Regions from separate parts of the Lelliottia sp. RD5 genome, predicted to be linked through region 1. Evidence: predicted binding sites of a transcription regulator. Region 1 holds the regulator's gene; each other region holds the start of a gene.

Region 1 (5,818 bases):
CGGATTATCGGGATGCTGACGGGCAATTTTCTCCAGCGCGCCCAACTGTTTATCCATGGTAAAGCGCGTGGGGTAGCGGTGATAGAGAATATCGTCAGCCAGCACGCGCAGTCGCGCCGCGACCGTCTGGGCATTCCAGCGGATCACCGCTTCGGCGTGACTGCGCTCCACCAGCTTTTGCACTTCCTGTGGATGATGCAGGCTGACGGAAATATGTTCCTGTAAATCCAGCCCTACCTGAAACGTGCGCAGCAGCCGTTTGTATTCATGGTTTTTATTGGCCGCCAGCATGTGTAGCTGCTGATAACACTGGCTGATTAAATCGACCACTTTTTGCTGACGCGTCAGTAACGGCGGCAGCGCCTTTTCCGGATCGGTATGCTGCGTCAGCAGGGTGTATTTTGCTTCGCAGTAATCAGCGAGCTGAACGTAGAGCAGGCTTAAGGATTCGCGCAACGGCTGCTCGCGCCACATCCAGAACCAGAACCAGTTGAATAATCCGTACCACAGCGTGCCAAACGCGTAGATCAGCAGCGGTTCCCAGACGGGCATATTCCCGGCGAGGCTGAGCGTAAAGATCGATGCAATCAGTGAGGCGGGAAGCAAGCGGGCATGCAGAGAACTGATTTCCGCCGTCACGCCGAGCGTGAGTGCCAGTACGGTCAAAATCAACGGCAGGGGGATATCGCGCGCCAGTAATAGCTGTACCGCGAGACTGCATCCGGCAAACAGCGAGCCGCCAATAATCAGGCGCTTGAAAAAGCGTTTATGCGGGGTATCGAGACCGGCAATATTACAGCAGGCAGGAACGAGGGAAAAAAGCAGACCGTGTTGCAGATGACCCAGAATCAAACCGACGGCCACGGGGAGACATAACACCAGCGTTTGCCGAAGTGCGTAGTTAACTTCCGGGTGATAGATCAGCCTGCGCCACATAGATGCCAGAGACAAAAACGGCGTGACACCTTGCGATGGCACGCCGTTCGACCGGAATTAACGCGTTCCGTAAACCACGATGGTTTTACCGTGGGCGGAGATCAGGTTCTGATCTTCCAGCATTTTCAGGATACGGCCAACGGTTTCACGGGAGCAACCCACGATCTGACCAATTTCCTGACGGGTAATTTTAATTTGCATGCCGTCAGGGTGGGTCATAGCGTCAGGCTGTTTCGCCAGGTTCAACAGCGTTTGCGCGATGCGACCCGTTACATCCAGGAAGGCGAGGTTACCCACTTTCTCGGAGGTGATTTGCAGACGGCGAGCCATCTGCGAAGACAGGCGCAACAGAATATCCGGGTTAACCTGAATCAACTGACGGAATTTTTTGTAGGAGATTTCAGCCACTTCACAGGCTGATTTTGCACGTACCCAGGCGCTACGTTCCTGGCCTTCTTCAAACAGGCCCAGTTCGCCGATGAAATCGCCCTGGTTCAGATAAGAAAGGATCATCTCTTTTCCTTCTTCATCTTTAATAAGCACTGCCACCGAGCCTTTGACGATGTAATACAACGTTTCCGCTTTTTCACCCTGGTGAATCAGCGTGCTCTTCGATGGGTACTTATGAATATGGCAATGAGACAAGAACCATTCGAGAGTCGGGTCTGTTTGCGGTTTGCCAAGCACCATGCGCTGTTATCCTCTGTTATAAGCTGTCACCAGAGTCATAAATCGCATCCTGACTCTGGGGTTGCAATCGAATTCTTCCCCGTACCTGGGAACTAGGCTGTCATAAGTGTTTGCAGCCTGTAATGTTTGATGTCCTCTGCATACATGTGTAACGTCAATGTATTACTGTAGCATCCAGAGTGTTTTAGCATAGCTTTTGCCGCGTGTCTCCTGGTGTCTCGCTTCAGCATGACGCAGGTCGTCTTCCGTTGCGAGAATTGTAACGCGCGGGTAATCTGTCCGGAAAAATGCAACGTCGGAGTGAATAAAATGCAAGCGCGTGTGAAATGGGTTGAAGGTTTAACGTTCCTCGGCGAATCCGCTTCAGGACACCAGATTTTGATGGATGGTAACTCCGGCGATAAAGCGCCAAGCCCGATGGAAGTGGTGCTGATGGCGGCGGGCGGATGCAGCGCCATTGACGTCGTCTCGATTCTGCAAAAAGGGCGTCATGACGTCACCGATTGTGAAGTGAAGCTGACATCTGAGCGTCGCGAAGAAGCACCGCGTCTGTTTACGCATATCAATCTGCACTTCATTGTGACTGGCAAAGCGTTGAAAGATGCCGCGGTTTCCCGTGCGGTGGATCTTTCTGCGGAGAAGTACTGCTCGGTGGCGTTGATGCTGGAGAAAGCGGTGAAAATCACTCACTCCTACGAGGTGATCGACGCGTAAGCGTTGACGAGATTCAGACCCTCTCCCACAAGGAGAGGGAAAAGGATCATTCGATCTTTTTGCCTTCCATCAGCCGTTGTACCAGCGGCATCATGATCAGCTCCATCGCCAGTCCCATCTTCCCGCCCGGCACCACCAGCGTATTAATGTGCGAAATAAACGAGCCCTGCAGCATCGCCAGCAGCCACGGATAATCAATATCGTCCAGATTACGGAAGTGGATCACCACAAAGCTTTCGTCCAGCGACGGAATCGTTTTTGCCGCGAAGGGATTCGACGTATCCACCGTCGGGACGCGCTGGAAGTTAATGTGCGTGCGGGAAAACTGCGGCGTCAGGAAGTTAATGTAATCTTCCATTGAGCGCACCACCGAGTCCATGACCGCTTCACGCGAATGGCCGCGCTCGCTGGTGTCGCGAGTGAGTTTCTGGATCCACTCCAGGTTGACGATAGGCACCACGCCGACCAGCAAATCGACGTGCTGCGCTACGTCATGCTGTGGCGTTACCACACCGCCGTGCAATCCTTCATAAAACAGCACATCGGTCGGTTCCGGGAGCGGCTGCCACGGCGTAAACGTGCCGGGCACCTGGTTCCACGGCACCGCTTCGTCATAGGTATGCAGATATTTACGCGATTGCCCTGTGCCGGTATGGCCGTACTCGGCAAAGGTTTGCTCCAGCAAACTGAAGTCGTTGGCGTCTGGCCCGAAGTAGCTGATGTGTTTGCCGAGATCGCGCGCCTTGCGGATCGCCATGTCCATTTCGGGGCGGGTATAGCGATGAAAACTGTCGCCTTCTACCTCGGCGGCGCGCAAGTTGAGTTGCGCGAAAATCTTACGAAACGCGAGGCTGGTGGTCGTGGTTCCCGCACCACTTGACCCCGTAACGGCAATAACCGGATGTCTGGCGGACATAGCAACTCCCTGACTGGAATGATGAAGCGATCAGCCGCGAAACTGATTGCGCGGCATGATGTTGACGGTTTCGTGCAGTTCAGACCACACCAGCAACACCTCGCCATTTTGTAGCTGCCGTTTCACATCGGCGACCTTTTGTTCAAGCGAGCGTTCATGTTCACCATAATCGGTGCCTTCGCGTAATACAAAGCTTTCAATCAGACTGTCCAGCGTTTCGGGAGCCAGATCTTGCCAGGGAATCATCATCGTGTTTTTTCCAGCCAGGGGGTTAACCAGTCGGGGATACGCGTTTCCAGCCACATTTTCGGACGCCGTAACGTGCCGCCGATAAAGCCAACGTGGCCGCCATGTTCGGTCAGCTGATACTGCACGTTAGCCGGCAAATAGCCCGGTGCCGGAATCGAATGGTGATCCATAAAGGGATCGTCTTTCGCGTGGATAATCAGCGTCGGTTTGGTTATCTGATTCAGCAACGGCATGGCGCTGCACTGACGATAATAGTCTAGCGCGTCGGCAAAACCGTGGATCTTCGAGGTGATCAGATCGTCAAACTCCCGCAGACGGCGCATGCGCTTGAGCTGTTGCAGGTTGATCGGCAGCGTATCGGGATAGGCTTTCAATTTGCGTGCCGCGTTGGCTTTCAGCAAATTCAGCAGATAGCGCTGATAAACGCGCGAAAAGCCCTTTTCCATATGATAGCTGCACTGCTCAAGCATAAACGGCGCAGAGACGATCACCGCCGCGTCCAGCGGCACGGCGTCGCTCTCTTTCGCCAGCAGGCAGGCCAGCATATTGCCACCCAGTGAATAGCCAACCGCCGCGGTAGGTGCCGCGCCGTAGGTCTTCGCCAGCCAGTGTAAAAACCAGGTGCCGTCTTCGGTTTCGCCGGAATGATAAATCCGCTCGCGACGGTTTGGCTCGCCGCTGCATCCGCGAAAATGCATCACCACACCGAGCCAGCCGCGCGCTTTTGCCGCGTGGATCAAGCCGTGCGCATACGGGCTGTGCAGGCTGCCTTCCAGCCCGTGGAACACCACCAGCCGAGGTTTATGCCTGGCCTGGTCGGGATCTTCGCTCCACGCTAAATCGACGAAATCACCGTCCGGCAGGTCGAGGCGTTGCCAGTGCGGATCAAACTGCAGTTTACGGCGCAGGAGCCTTGGCAGCATGGTTTGCAGATGCGGGTTAGCGACGCCACGCATTGGCACAAATGCGGCGCTCTCTTCACACGTGATATCAAAGTCAGATGGAATAATTTGGGTCATAACGATGCGATGTTCACTCTTGTCAGCCTTTACTATACCTGTCGAAGCGGATCCTGTTTACGAAAATGAGGCGGTGTTGACCTCCGATTCAGCTATTTCCTGTCTGAGCTAGCGTTTTTTTCCGAAACGTTATCTGATCTTGATCATAAATATTCATTCTGATTATTACTCTCAGGCTAATGATTCACCTCTACGCTTAATTGATGCCTTTCTCACCAGAGCGCACACTTTACTCAGCGTTAAGCAAATCAAAATGATGTGCTGAATCAGGAGGTTAATAATGTTATCTGGGCAAACGCCACCCCGGGTCTGGAACACACGCCGCACAGAGAAAGCGCGCCGTCTGGCTTCCGTTCCGGTGCAGGGCAAAGTACTGCCAACCGACGATTTCGTCGCCATGCTGGAAAAACTGATCGCCCCGGGCGACAAAGTGGTGCTGGAAGGCAACAACCAGAAGCAGGCAGATTTTCTGTCCCGCTCACTTGCTGAAGTGAACCCGCAAATCGTCCATGACCTGCATATGATTATGCCAAGCGTCGGGCGCAGCGAACATCTCGATATCTTTGAAAAGGGCATCGCCCGCAAGCTTGATTTCTCCTTCTCCGGCACGCAAAGCCTGCGCATTTCGCAGCTGCTGGAAGACGGTCTTCTCGAAATCGGCGCTATCCACACCTACATCGAACTTTATTCCCGTCTTTACGTTGATCTCTCGCCAAACGTGGCGCTAATTGCCGGCTTCAAAGCGGACCGCAAAGGCAATCTGTACACCGGCGCAAGCACTGAAGACACGCCCGCGCTGGTTGAAGCCGCCGCGTTCCATGACGGTATCGTCATTGCGCAGGTGAACGAGCTGGTCGACGACGAAAGTGACCTGCCCCGTGTGGATATCCCCGGTTCCTGGATTGACTACGTGGTAGTGGCGGACAAACCGTTCTTTATCGAACCGCTGTTCACCCGCGATCCGCGCCTGATCAAGCAAGAACACATTCTGATGGCGATGATGGCGATTAAAGGCATCTACGCCGAACATCAGGTCCAGTCCCTGAACCACGGGATCGGTTTTAATACCGCCGCGATTGAACTCCTGCTGCCCACCTACGGCGAGCAGCTCGGGCTGAAAGGCAAAATTTGTAAGCACTGGACGTTGAACCCGCATCCCACGCTGATCCCGGCGATTGAAAGCGGCTGGGTCGAAAGCGTGCACTGCTTCGGCGGTGAGCTGGGTATGGAAGAGTACATCCGTGCGCGCCCTGACGTGTTCTTTACTGGCGCCGACGGGTCGATGCGTTCTAAC
Region 2 (5,818 bases), on a different contig from region 1:
AGGAACCCGCTATCATCTTCTGGCGCGCGTCCCGGGTAAGCAGGAATATACCCAGTGCGGCCCCCACCTGCCCCATCACCGCAGGCAGCAGCATTGGCAGCATTGAGTCGTGGCCAAGTACAGCCAGGTTATTGATCATCAATGGCACCAGCCCCCAGTGCAGCCCAAAGATCACGCAGACCTGCCACAGTGCCCCCATTGCCGCCCCAGCCAGCCACGGTGCCAGAACATAAATCCACTGATAGCCGTTCGCCAGTAGCTGGCTCAGCCAGGTAGCGACGGGACCAATAATCAAGAACGTCAGCGGTACGGTCACGACTAAACAGATGAGCGGCGCGAAGAAGTTTTTCATCGACGACGGTAATAATTTGCTGCTCTGCTTTTCCAGCCAGCAACTCACCCACGCAGCAAGAATGATTGGAATGACTGAGGAGCTGTAGTTAAACCAGGTCACGGGAATACCCATGAACGCCTCTGACACCGCCCCCACCTGTTGGCTGGCTTCAAACGCCTGAATCATCATCGGATGCGTGAGCGCCCCGCCGATGACCATGGTGATAAACGGATTGCCGCCAAACTTTTTACCGGCGGTGTAGCCCAGCACCAGCGGGAAGAAGAAGAACAGCGCATCGCTTGCCGCGAACCAAATTTTGTACGTTCCGCTGTCGGTCGAGAGCCAACCGCAGACTACCGCCAGTGCCAGCAGCCCTTTCAGAATACCGGAGGCCGCCAGTATGCCGATAAATGGGGTGAAAATGCCTGACACGATGTCAATCAGGCGTCCCAGCAGATTGCCTTTATCACCCTGTTCATCAGCCGCCACGGGGGTTTCGTCCGTCAAGCCTGCTTCTGCCCGCACCGCCTGCCAGGCGTCGTGAACGTGATTTCCGATGACCACCTGAAACTGTCCGCCGCTTTCGACAACCATAATTACGCCCGGATTTTTCTTGAGCCCTTGCGCATCTGCTTTTTGATTCTCTTTTAATTTGAAACGAAGCCGGGTGGCGCAATGAACCAGACTGACGATATTCTCTTTCCCCCCAACATGGGCAAGAATATCCTTCGCCAAAGCTTGGTATTCCATTTCGATTTCCTTACATCTGATGCCCACAGGCACCGGTTGACTGAGTATAAAAATAAAAAAACCCGAGAACGTCTTCCTTTCAGAAGCCGCGCTCAGGTTTTGCCTGCGGTATGCAGTAACAATCCAGTTTTGGGGCTTAACGCCCTTCTTTTCTCACCCGTTCAATATGAATGGCGAGGAACATAATTTCTTCGGTCGTCAGCTCTCGCTGATAGCTATTCTGCAAATGCTGCCCAATCTTTTCCGCACACTTCCACGCTTTAGCGTAGTTATCCTTCACCGCTGTATGCAGCGACACATCGTCGTCCTGCACCACGGTACGGGTCAGCATTCGTTGGGCAAAGAACTTCAAATGCGTCACAAAACGTTGATAGCTTAGTGACTCTTCGTCGTACTCCAGCTGCAGCTGATATTTCACCAGCTGTAAGATTTCCTGCATCACGCGGGTCACGTGCATCACTTCTGGCATTTCGCTGTTGAGTTGTGCAGTCACCAGATGCAGGGCGATAAAACCGGCTTCATCTTCGGCAAGCTCAACCCCCAACCGTTTGGCAATAATTGCGCGAGCCTCCTGGCCCAGAGCGAATTCCTTCGGATACAGACGTCGAATTTCCCATAACAATACGTTCTTGATAGCGACCCCTTTCTTTTGCCGCTCGATGGCAAAGTTACAGTGGTCCGTTAACGTGATGTAGACGCTGTCCTGCAATTTTCCGAGTCTCTGCGCCGCCAGCCCAATAATGCGATCGCAGGTGGTCATCACTTCAAGGGGAATTTGACTGAGTAATTCCCCAAGCCGTCCGACCAGTTCATCGCTTTGCAGCGCGAACACTTTCTCTATTTTATCTGTGTCCAGATCTTCACCGATGCGTTTCTGAAAGGCCAGCCCACGGCCCATCACGACCTGCTCACGCCCGTGCTCATCCAGAACAACCACCACATTATTATTAAGAATTTTGGCGATTTTCATTGGAACCCCAGAAACAAAAAAACCTGACCTCCGACAAATGCCAGAAAATCAGGTTTTGCCTGCCGTAGCAGTAACAATCCAGTTTTGTCACTCTATCACTTTCATTCATGGCCTCAATGCGTCACGAGTAAAAATGTGATTTAGATCGTGATTAGTATCGCCGGAAAGACGGGGTTATCCGTTTTATTTGGACTGGATGACGCGAGCAATATCCGCTGACGTTTGCAGCGTGCGGATTTCGTGAAATAACCCCAGCGCCTCATCGTATTCTTTGCGTAAATAACTCAACCACTGTTTGATACGAGCAACGTGATATAACCCGGTGTCGCCCTGCTTTTCGAGTCGAGTATATTTTTGCAACAGCGTCACCACATCAGGCCAGGCCATGCGCGGTTCGTTATATTTAATCACCCGGCTCAGATTTGGAATATTGAGGGCACCGCGACCGATCATCACCGAGTCACAGCCCGTTTCCTGTAGACAGGCTTGCGCACTTGCGTAATCCCATATTTCACCATTGGCGATAACAGGAATATTCAGCCGTTGGCGAATGTCGCGAATCGCCTGCCAGTTAATGCGCTCCGCTTTGTAACCGTCTTCTTTGGTACGCCCGTGAACGACCAGTTCGCTCGCGCCCGCCTGCTGAACAGCATCCGCAATCTCAAACTGGCGATCGCCACTGTCCCAGCCCAAACGCACTTTTACCGTGACGGGCAGATGAGAAGGCACGGCTTCACGCATCGCTTTCGCGCCGCGATAAATCAGCTCAGGATCTTTGAGCAGCGTTGCGCCGCCCCCGCTCCCGTTAACCATTTTCGACGGGCAGCCGCAGTTGAGATCAACGCCATAAGAGCCCAGTTCCACGGCCCGCGCAGCGTTTTCCGCCAGCCACTCGGGGTATTGGCCCAGAAGCTGAATGCGAACCAGCGTGCCTGACGTCGTCCGACTCTGACGATGCAATTCCGGGCAGAGGCGATAAAACGACTTTGCAGGCAACAGCATATCCACCACACGCAAAAACTCGGTGACGCAGAGATCGTAATCATTAACCTCGGTCAGCAGCTCGCGCACCAGTGAGTCGAGCACACCTTCCATCGGCGCCAGTAATACACGCATTCTCAATACCTGTGAAAAAAGACGCGCTATGGTAGCCGCTCTCCTGGCGCGTGGAAAGGGCTGTTTAACGCGCGTCCCGAGGCGATATCACGTCAACACAAAACCGATGACCACCATGATGACAAGCGCCAGCGAAATGATCGCCGGTCCCGTCATAAACGCGTGCACGGTCAGTTGTTCTTCTTTCTTAATGGAAGCAAATCGCGCAAGGGCGCTTTTCTCATCTGAAGCAATGATTTCTTCGAACTGCTTTTCGTAGCCCTGCTCTTTGAGCGCAGACGCGGCGTCAATATCTGCAGCTGGCCGTGCGTGAACCGCACTGCCCTTTTTGAAAATGAAATATTCTGGCATGAGGATCTCCTGCCTGTGCGAGAGATTTATCATATCATTACCGCCGAAAAACTGCCCGGTACTACACTGTTTTATATCACCTTTACCCTTAATCCTGGGGAAATGCCCGACGTTCCAAAAAGGAATGTCTGGTATGCTCAAATTTCATGATGTGATCCGTAGCACGTTTCCAGGTTTAATTGTATGATGAATGCGTTTCATCAAGGACTTTCACCATGATCAAATTTCTCAATGCTGTCTGGCAATATCTGCGCGCGTTTATCCTTATTTACGCTTGCCTCTATGCAGGCATTTTCGTCGCGTCTCTACTGCCTATCACCATTCCGGGCAGCATAATCGGCATGCTGATTATGTTTTTGCTACTGGCGCTACAAATTTTGCCGCCAAAGTGGGTCAACCCTGGATGCTTCGTGCTGATTCGTTATATGGCGCTGCTGTTCGTGCCGATCGGCGTGGGGGTGATGCAATATTACGATGTGCTGAAAGCCCAGTTTGGTCCGATTGTTGTCTCATGCGCCATCAGCACGCTGGTGGTGTTCCTTGTGGTGAGCTGGAGTTCGCATCTGGTGCATGGCGAACGTAAAGTGGTAGGGCAAAAAGGAAACCAAAAATGATGGCCAATATCTGGTGGTCACTGCCGTTAACGCTGGTGGTTTTCTTCGCTGCACGGAAACTGGCTGCCCGTTTTAAAATGCCGCTGCTCAATCCGCTGCTGGTAGCCATGGTGGTGATTATTCCCTTCCTGCTGATCGCCCACATTCCTTACGAGCGCTACTTTGCGGGCAGCAAAATTTTGAACGATCTGTTGCAGCCTGCGGTCGTTGCCCTGGCGTTTCCACTCTACGAGCAGCTTCACCAGATCCGGGCTCGCTGGAAATCCATCATCACGATCTGCCTGATTGGCAGCGTCGTCGCGATGGTGACAGGGACATCTGTTGCCCTGCTGATGGGCGCTTCGCCGCAAATCGCCGCCTCAATATTACCGAAATCCGTGACCACACCGATTGCGATGGCCGTGGGTGGCAGCATTGGTGGCATTCCCGCGATTAGCGCGATGTGTGTGATTTTTGTCGGTATTTTGGGTGCCGTATTCGGTCACTCGCTGCTGAATGTGATGCGCATTCGAACCAAAGCGGCACGTGGGCTGGCAATGGGAACCGCATCGCATGCGCTCGGCACTGCGCGTTGCGCGGAACTGGATTATCAGGAAGGCGCGTTTAGCTCGTTGGCCCTGGTGATCTGTGGGATCATGACGTCGCTCATTGCGCCGTTCTTATTCCCGATCATTCTGGCTGTGGTGGGCTAAAATTTGCGATGCGTCGCGCAATTTTCATTTTGATTTCATAAGTTGCATACATAATGAGAACTGGATCACATATAAAGCGGTAGTGGCTCCGTAAACTACCGATCCATTAACCTTTATGAGGCATTGCCATGCACCCACGTTTTCAATCTGCTTTCGCCCAGCTCGCCGAGAATTTGCAATCAGCCCTGGCTCCGGTTCTGGCGGATGAGCACTTCCCCGCCTTGCTGACGGCTGAGCAGGTCACGATGCTTAAACAGGCTACGGGACTCGACGAAGACGCGCTGGCTTTCGCACTGCTCCCGCTGGCCGCTGCCTGCGCAAGAGCCGACCTTTCCCACTTCAACGTTGGTGCCATCGCGCGCGGCGTGAGTGGCACATGGTATTTCGGCGGGAACATGGAGTTCCTGGGTGCGACGATGCAACAAACTGTCCACGCAGAGCAGAGCGCGATCAGTCACGCCTGGCTGCGCGGGGAACATGCCCTGAAAGCCATCACCGTTAACTACACCCCTTGCGGTCACTGTCGCCAGTTTATGAATGAGCTGAACAGCGGTCTGGAACTGCGCATCAACCTGCCGGGTCGTGAGCCACATACGCTCGGAGATTACCTGCCGGATGCTTTTGGTCCGAAAGACCTCGACATCAAAACGCTGCTGATGGATGAACAGAACCACGGCTATGCGTTAACGGGCGATGACCTGGCGCAGTCTGCCATTGCCGCCGCCAACAAAAGTCACGCGCCGTACAGCCAGTCACCGAGTGGTGTTGCGCTGGAGTGCCGTGATGGTCGTATTTTCTCTGGCAGTTATGCCGAGAACGCCGCATTCAACCCAACCCTGCCACCACTGCAAGGTGCCCTGAATTTGCTGAGCCTGAACGGCTATGATTACCCGGAAATTCAGCGCGCGATCCTCGCCGAAAAAGCCGACGCGCCGCTGATTCAGTGGGATGCCACCGCGGCCACCCTGAAAGCACTGGGCTGTTCTCATAT
Region 3 (5,818 bases), on a different contig from region 1:
TCACCATCATGATCAGGCTGTCCGTCGAGAGTTGAGTCAGATCGAGCAGATGGTTACTTTCAGCGGGATAGAGTTCGCTCTGATACGCATCAAGCGCGGCGATGAGCGAGACAATGTCCGGATGGGCGGCAGATTCAGAGGTAATGGAATACATGGCAGGCTCCTTTGTTGTTTTTATTCCAGGATAGCGCCCCGCCTTTGTAAGCGCTTCATAGTATTAACTTATGATGACGTTCATCAGTTGCACGAACGCGGGAGACAGCAGTAATTTTGTTATAGCCGCCGTGAAACTGAATGGACAACACATGAATACCAAAGCCCGTAAAGTGATGATCATTGGAGCAGGTAATGTGGGCGCGTCTGCCGCCTATGCCCTGCTCAATCAGAATATCTGTGAAGAACTCATTCTGGTGGACCTCAACCGGGATCGCGCCGAAGGGCACGCACAGGATCTGGCGGATGCCGCCGCGTATATGCCGGGCATGATGAGCATTTCGACGCGCGACGCGCGCGACTGCGCGGATGTGGATATCGCGGTAATCACCGTGTCGGGCGGCGCGCTCAAGCCCGGGCAAACCCGTCTTGATGAGCTGACTAACACTGCGCGGATTGTAAAAGGCCTGGTCCCGCAGATGATGGAAAACGGCTTTAACGGCATCTTTCTGATCGCCACCAATCCCTGCGATATCATCACCTGGCAGGTGTGGACACTGTCAGGTCTGCCGCGCAGCCAGGTGATCGGCACCGGCGTTTGGCTGGATACAACGCGATTACGTCGTACACTCGCGCAGGCGCTGGATATTGGTGCGCAAAGCATCGACGCTTTTATTCTCGGCGAGCACGGCGACACCCAGTTCCCGGTTTGGTCGCACTCCTCGGTTTACGGCTCGCCGATCGGCGAAGTCTATCAGCGCCACACCGGTGAAACGCTTGACCGTCAGCAGCTCGCAGAGAAGGTTCGCCGTCAGGGTTTCGATATCTATAACCGCAAAGGCTGCACCGAATACGGCATTGCCGGAACGATTGCTGAGATTTGCCGCAATATTTTCACCGGCAGTCACCGCGCGCTGGCGATTTCCTGCGTGCTGGAGGGGGAATATGGAATGGAGGGGCTAGCGATTGGGGTGCCCGCCGTGCTGGCGCAAAGCGGCGTTCAGCAAATTATTGAGCTGCAACTGGCGGAAGATGAACAGGTCAAATTCCGCCACTCTGCCGAGGTAATTAAGGCCAATATCGCCCGATTACCCTAGAACGGACGCCTGACGCAGGAAGATTTTGCCTTTCATATACAGCGTGGCCTGACCGGCAATCAGCACGCGGTCACCCTGTAATTCACAGCGCAGATCCCCGCCACGAGCAGAGACCTGGCGGGCGCGCATCTGCGTTTTGCCCAGTTTCGCGCTCCAGTAGGGGATCAGCATGCTGTGCGTTGACCCGGTGACGGGATCTTCCGGCACCCCTTCTCCCGGACAGAAAAAGCGGCTGACAAAATCATACTCATCGCCGGGTGCTGTCACGCAGACCATTTTCTCCAGCGGGAGCATCGCCGCGATATCGGGCGTTAAAGACTCTACCTGCTGTTGGTTCTCCAGCACCACCATGTAATCGCGACCCGCGCGGACCTCTTTTGCGCTGGAAATACCGAGCGCGCTGAAGAGCAGTGCGGGCGGATTCTCCACCGTCTCGCTTTCCCACGCCGGGAAATTCAGCGTCAGCCAGTCGCCGTTGCGCTTAACGGTGAGATTGCCAACAAAACGCGTTGAAAAGACGATTTCGGTCTGCGGATAATCGAGATACTCAAAAATCACATGCGCCGCCGCCAGCGTGGCATGTCCGCACAGGTTAATTTCATACTGCGTGGTGAACCAGCGCAGCGCAAAGCCCTCGTCGGTGCGAACAAAAAAGGCAGTTTCTGACTGGTTGTGCTGCTGCGCCATCTTCAGCAGCGTCTCGTCAGGCAGCCACTCTTCAAGCGGACAGACCGCTGCCGCATTGCCGCCAAAGGATTTATCGCTGAATGCATCAACCAGATAAAATTCAATTTCCTGCATTGTCTTACCGCCTGTTCTTGTTGTGTTGTCCTCATCTTCTGTGAAAACAACGATCTGCGCTACCTTTTCGATAAGGTAAATTTTGAGATCTGCGTCACATAATGGTTGTCTTTTAGCCAGTTTACGCTTTAAGATCGCCCTCTCTTCTTATCTGCAACGAATGCGTTTTATTCCTATGACAACAAACACGGTTTCCCGCAAGGTCGCGTGGCTACGTGTGGTCACGCTGGCCATTGCCGCCTTTATTTTTAATACCACTGAATTTGTCCCGGTTGGCCTGCTGTCTGACATTGCCCACAGTTTCCAGATGGAAACGGCGCAGGTTGGCATCATGCTGACGATTTACGCGTGGGTCGTGGCGCTGATGTCATTGCCCTTTATGCTGCTGACCAGCCAGATGGAACGCCGAAAACTGCTGATCGGGCTGTTTGTGTTGTTTATCGCCAGCCACGTGCTTTCCTTCCTGGCGTGGAACTTTACCGTGCTGGTGATAAGCCGCATTGGCATTGCCTTTGCGCACGCGATTTTCTGGTCGATTACCGCCTCGCTCGCCATACGTCTGGCACCTGCCGGTAAACGTGCACAGGCGCTCAGTCTGCTGGCGACCGGTACGGCGCTGGCGATGGTGTTGGGTCTGCCGTTGGGTCGAATCGTCGGGCAATATTTTGGCTGGCGCACCACTTTCTTCGCGATCGGCCTGGGCGCGCTGATTACCCTGCTGTGTTTGATCAAGCTGCTGCCAAAACTGCCGAGTGAACATTCTGGCTCGTTGAAAAGTCTGCCGCTGCTGTTCCGTCGCCCGGCGCTGATGAGCATTTATCTGCTGACGGTGGTAGTCGTGACCGCCCATTACACGGCCTACAGCTACATCGAACCCTTTGTGCAGGTGGTGGCAGGCTTTAGCGCTAACGTCGCCACGGTATTGCTGTTGATTCTGGGCGGCGCGGGGATTATCGGCAGCGTGCTGTTCGGGAAACTCGGGAATAAACACGCCTCTCTGCTGGTCAGCAGCGCCATTGGCCTGCTGCTGGCGTGCCTGTTGCTGTTGATGCCCGCCGCGCAAAGCGAAAGCCATCTGGCCATCCTGAGCATTTTCTGGGGCGTGGCGATCATGATTATCGGCCTGGGTATGCAGGTTAAAGTGCTGGCGCTGGCGCCTGATGCAACGGACGTGGCGATGTCACTCTTTTCGGGGATATTCAATATTGGTATCGGCGCAGGCGCGCTCGTCGGAAATCAAATCAGCCTTCACCTGTCGATGTCGTCGATTGGATATCTGGGTGCCATTCCCGCCCTGGCGGCGTTTATCTGGTCGATTCTGATATTCCGCAAATGGCCAGTGGCGCTCGAAGAGCAGCCGCATCACGGATAAAAAAGAGGTGGCTGAGGCCACCTTTTTTATTAATGGTAGTTTTTAATAATTTCCAGCACGCCGTTAATAATAAACTGCACACCCATGCAGACCAGCAGGAAGCCCATCAAACGCGAAATCGCTTCGATGCCCCCTTTGCCAACCCAGCGCATGATCGCCCCGGAACTGCGTAAACTGCCCCACAGAATGACGCCAATCAGCGCAAAAATCAGCGGCGGTGCAACCATCACTACCCACTCGGAGAACGTCGAGCCATCACGCACCGTTGAGGCGGAGCTGATGATCATCGCTATCGTTCCCGGCCCTGCCGTGCTGGGCATCGCTAAAGGCACAAACGCGATATTGGCCGAAGGCTCATCTTCCAACTGTTCCGACTTGCTTTTGGCTTCAGGTGATTCATGCGGTTTATGAGGCGGGAAAAGCATCCGGAAACCGATAAACGCAACGATAAGCCCCCCCGCAATTCGCAGCCCAGGAATCGAAATGCCAAACGTATTCATCACCAGCTGTCCGGCGTAATAAGCCACCATCATGATGATAAAAACGTACACCGAGGCCATCAGCGCCTGATGATTACGTTCGGCACTGTTCATGTTACCCGCAAGACCTAAAAACAGCGCGACGGTCGTTAACGGGTTCGCCAGCGGCAACAACACCACCAGCCCAAGACCTATTGCCTGAATTAATTCCACCATTTCGCGTCGTTATCCTTATCCATAATTAACATCCCATTATACGGTGAAAATTCCCCGTTGAGCCACGAGCACAACGTAAGCAGTGTTTTCCACTGCGCAATGACAGCCGGTCGGTATGTTTATGATTTAAAACGCCCCGAAAAAAGTTCATGAAACGTTTTAGCAAAACGTGGCATCGGCGGATACATTCGGTTGACTTATACTTGCCTGAGCAATAATATCTGCCGTGATTAAACTACTTGCCAGGGCAACCATTGTGAAAAGCACCAGTGATCTCTTCAACGAAATTATTCCACTGGGCCGTCTTATTCATATGGTTAACCAGAAAAAAGATCGCCTGCTCAACGATTATCTGTCTCCGATGGATATCACCGCGACACAATTCAAAGTGTTGTGCTCCATTCGCTGCGAGGTGTGTATCACGCCTGTTGAGCTGAAAAAAGTGCTCTCGGTCGATCTGGGTGCGCTGACGCGCATGCTCGATCGTCTCGTCTGCAAAGGATGGATTGAAAGGCGACCGAACCCGAATGACAAGCGCGGCGTGCTGGTGCAACTCACCTGCGAAGGCGCGGCCGTGTGCGAAAAATGTCATGAGCTAGTAGGACAAACACTGCATCAGGAACTAACAAAAAACTTAACGGCGGATGAAGTGCTGACGCTTGAACATTTGCTCAAGAAAATCCTGCCGTAAACAGAAAGAGGTATGACGATGTCCAGACGCAATAATGACGCCATCACTATTCATAGCATTTTGGACTGGATTGAAGATAACCTGGAATCGCCGCTCTCACTGGAAAAGGTGTCCGAGCGTTCAGGTTACTCAAAATGGCACCTGCAACGGATGTTCAAAAAAGAGACCGGTCATTCATTAGGTCAATACATTCGCAGCCGCAAGCTGACGGAAATTGCTCAGAAACTGAAAGAGAGCAACGAACCGATCCTGTATCTGGCGGAACGCTATGGTTTTGAATCGCAACAGACCCTGACCCGCACGTTCAAGAACTATTTCGACGTGCCACCGCACAAGTATCGCATCACCAGTATGCCTGGTGAGTCCCGATACCTGCTACCGCTAACGAACTGTCATTGCTAATCGCCTGATTAAGAGCCTGTTTCATTAGGTATAGCCTGTTGCCGACAGTATGGATCTGGAAAACGCGCAATAACCGAAGCGTACGCAGAGTACGTGAGGTTGATGCGCACTACCCGAGTCCCGAATGGCAAACACAATAACCTAATGTGCCAGGCGCTAAGACGTAACCGAGGAAATCATGAAAACTATCGCCTCCGCCGCCCTCACCTTACTGGTGCTGGTCTCCGGCCAGACTTTTGCGGAGCAAACCACTCACGCTAACCAGCAGAACAGTCGTACCGCGATAGTTCTGCCAACCGCACACGAACAATCGCCTTTTGATTTTAATCATATGGGTGCGGGTAGCGACAAATCCGACGAATTAGGCGTGCCGTATTACAACCAACGCTAACGTTAATTCGTTTTGGCCCTGCTCCGGCAGGGCTTTTTTCTTTCATCCCTTGATTCGCGTCGCACGGCGCAACCGCAAACCAAACACGTTGATATACAACCCTCCCATGATCAACGCTGCACCCAGCAGCTGTAACACCGTGAGTTTCTCGTCCAGCAGAACAGCCGCGCTTGCCAGCCCGACGACCGGAACCAGCAGAGACAACGGCGCGACGCG

What was found. Region 1 encodes CRP, which controls carbon source genes, mostly activating them, when cyclic AMP is high. Its sites were predicted from a motif close to ATGTGANNNNNNTCACAT; they were not measured.
Region 2: a site for CRP is predicted at 3,671-3,688, ahead of AC0LWE_RS12530 (CidA/LrgA family protein). Genes of this name have one in related genera too.
Region 3: a site for CRP is predicted at 2,134-2,151, ahead of AC0LWE_RS02815 (PhzF family phenazine biosynthesis protein). Genes of this name have one in related genera too.

Annotation. Positions count from the first base shown of each region.
Region 1 covers NZ_JBVYHQ010000012.1:19,077-24,894, reverse strand. Annotated here, with positions in the region: gene AC0LWE_RS21630 (YccS/YhfK family putative transporter) at 1-936, opposite strand, end outside; gene crp (cAMP-activated global transcriptional regulator CRP) at 994-1,626, opposite strand; gene AC0LWE_RS21620 (OsmC family protein) at 1,936-2,340, shown strand; gene AC0LWE_RS21615 (phosphoribulokinase) at 2,387-3,256, opposite strand; gene AC0LWE_RS21610 (YheU family protein) at 3,287-3,505, opposite strand; gene AC0LWE_RS21605 (hydrolase) at 3,502-4,524, opposite strand; gene mdcA (malonate decarboxylase subunit alpha) at 4,805-5,818, shown strand, end outside.
Region 2 covers NZ_JBVYHQ010000003.1:334,411-340,228, reverse strand. Annotated here, with positions in the region: gene bglF (PTS beta-glucoside transporter subunit IIABC) at 1-1,084, opposite strand, end outside; gene bglG (transcriptional antiterminator BglG) at 1,221-2,054, opposite strand; gene dusC (tRNA dihydrouridine(16) synthase DusC) at 2,238-3,170, opposite strand; gene AC0LWE_RS12535 (hypothetical protein) at 3,258-3,521, opposite strand; gene AC0LWE_RS12530 (CidA/LrgA family protein) at 3,737-4,135, shown strand; gene AC0LWE_RS12525 (CidB/LrgB family autolysis modulator) at 4,132-4,827, shown strand; gene cdd (cytidine deaminase) at 4,956-5,818, shown strand, end outside.
Region 3 covers NZ_JBVYHQ010000001.1:551,060-556,877, forward strand. Annotated here, with positions in the region: gene AC0LWE_RS02805 (GNAT family N-acetyltransferase) at 1-154, opposite strand, end outside; gene AC0LWE_RS02810 (L-lactate dehydrogenase) at 306-1,250, shown strand; gene AC0LWE_RS02815 (PhzF family phenazine biosynthesis protein) at 1,242-2,051, opposite strand; gene AC0LWE_RS02820 (sugar transporter) at 2,227-3,423, shown strand; gene AC0LWE_RS02825 (MarC family NAAT transporter) at 3,453-4,118, opposite strand; gene marR (multiple antibiotic resistance transcriptional regulator MarR) at 4,375-4,809, shown strand; gene marA (MDR efflux pump AcrAB transcriptional activator MarA) at 4,828-5,211, shown strand; gene marB (multiple antibiotic resistance protein MarB) at 5,390-5,602, shown strand; gene eamA (O-acetylserine/cysteine exporter) at 5,645-5,818, opposite strand, start outside.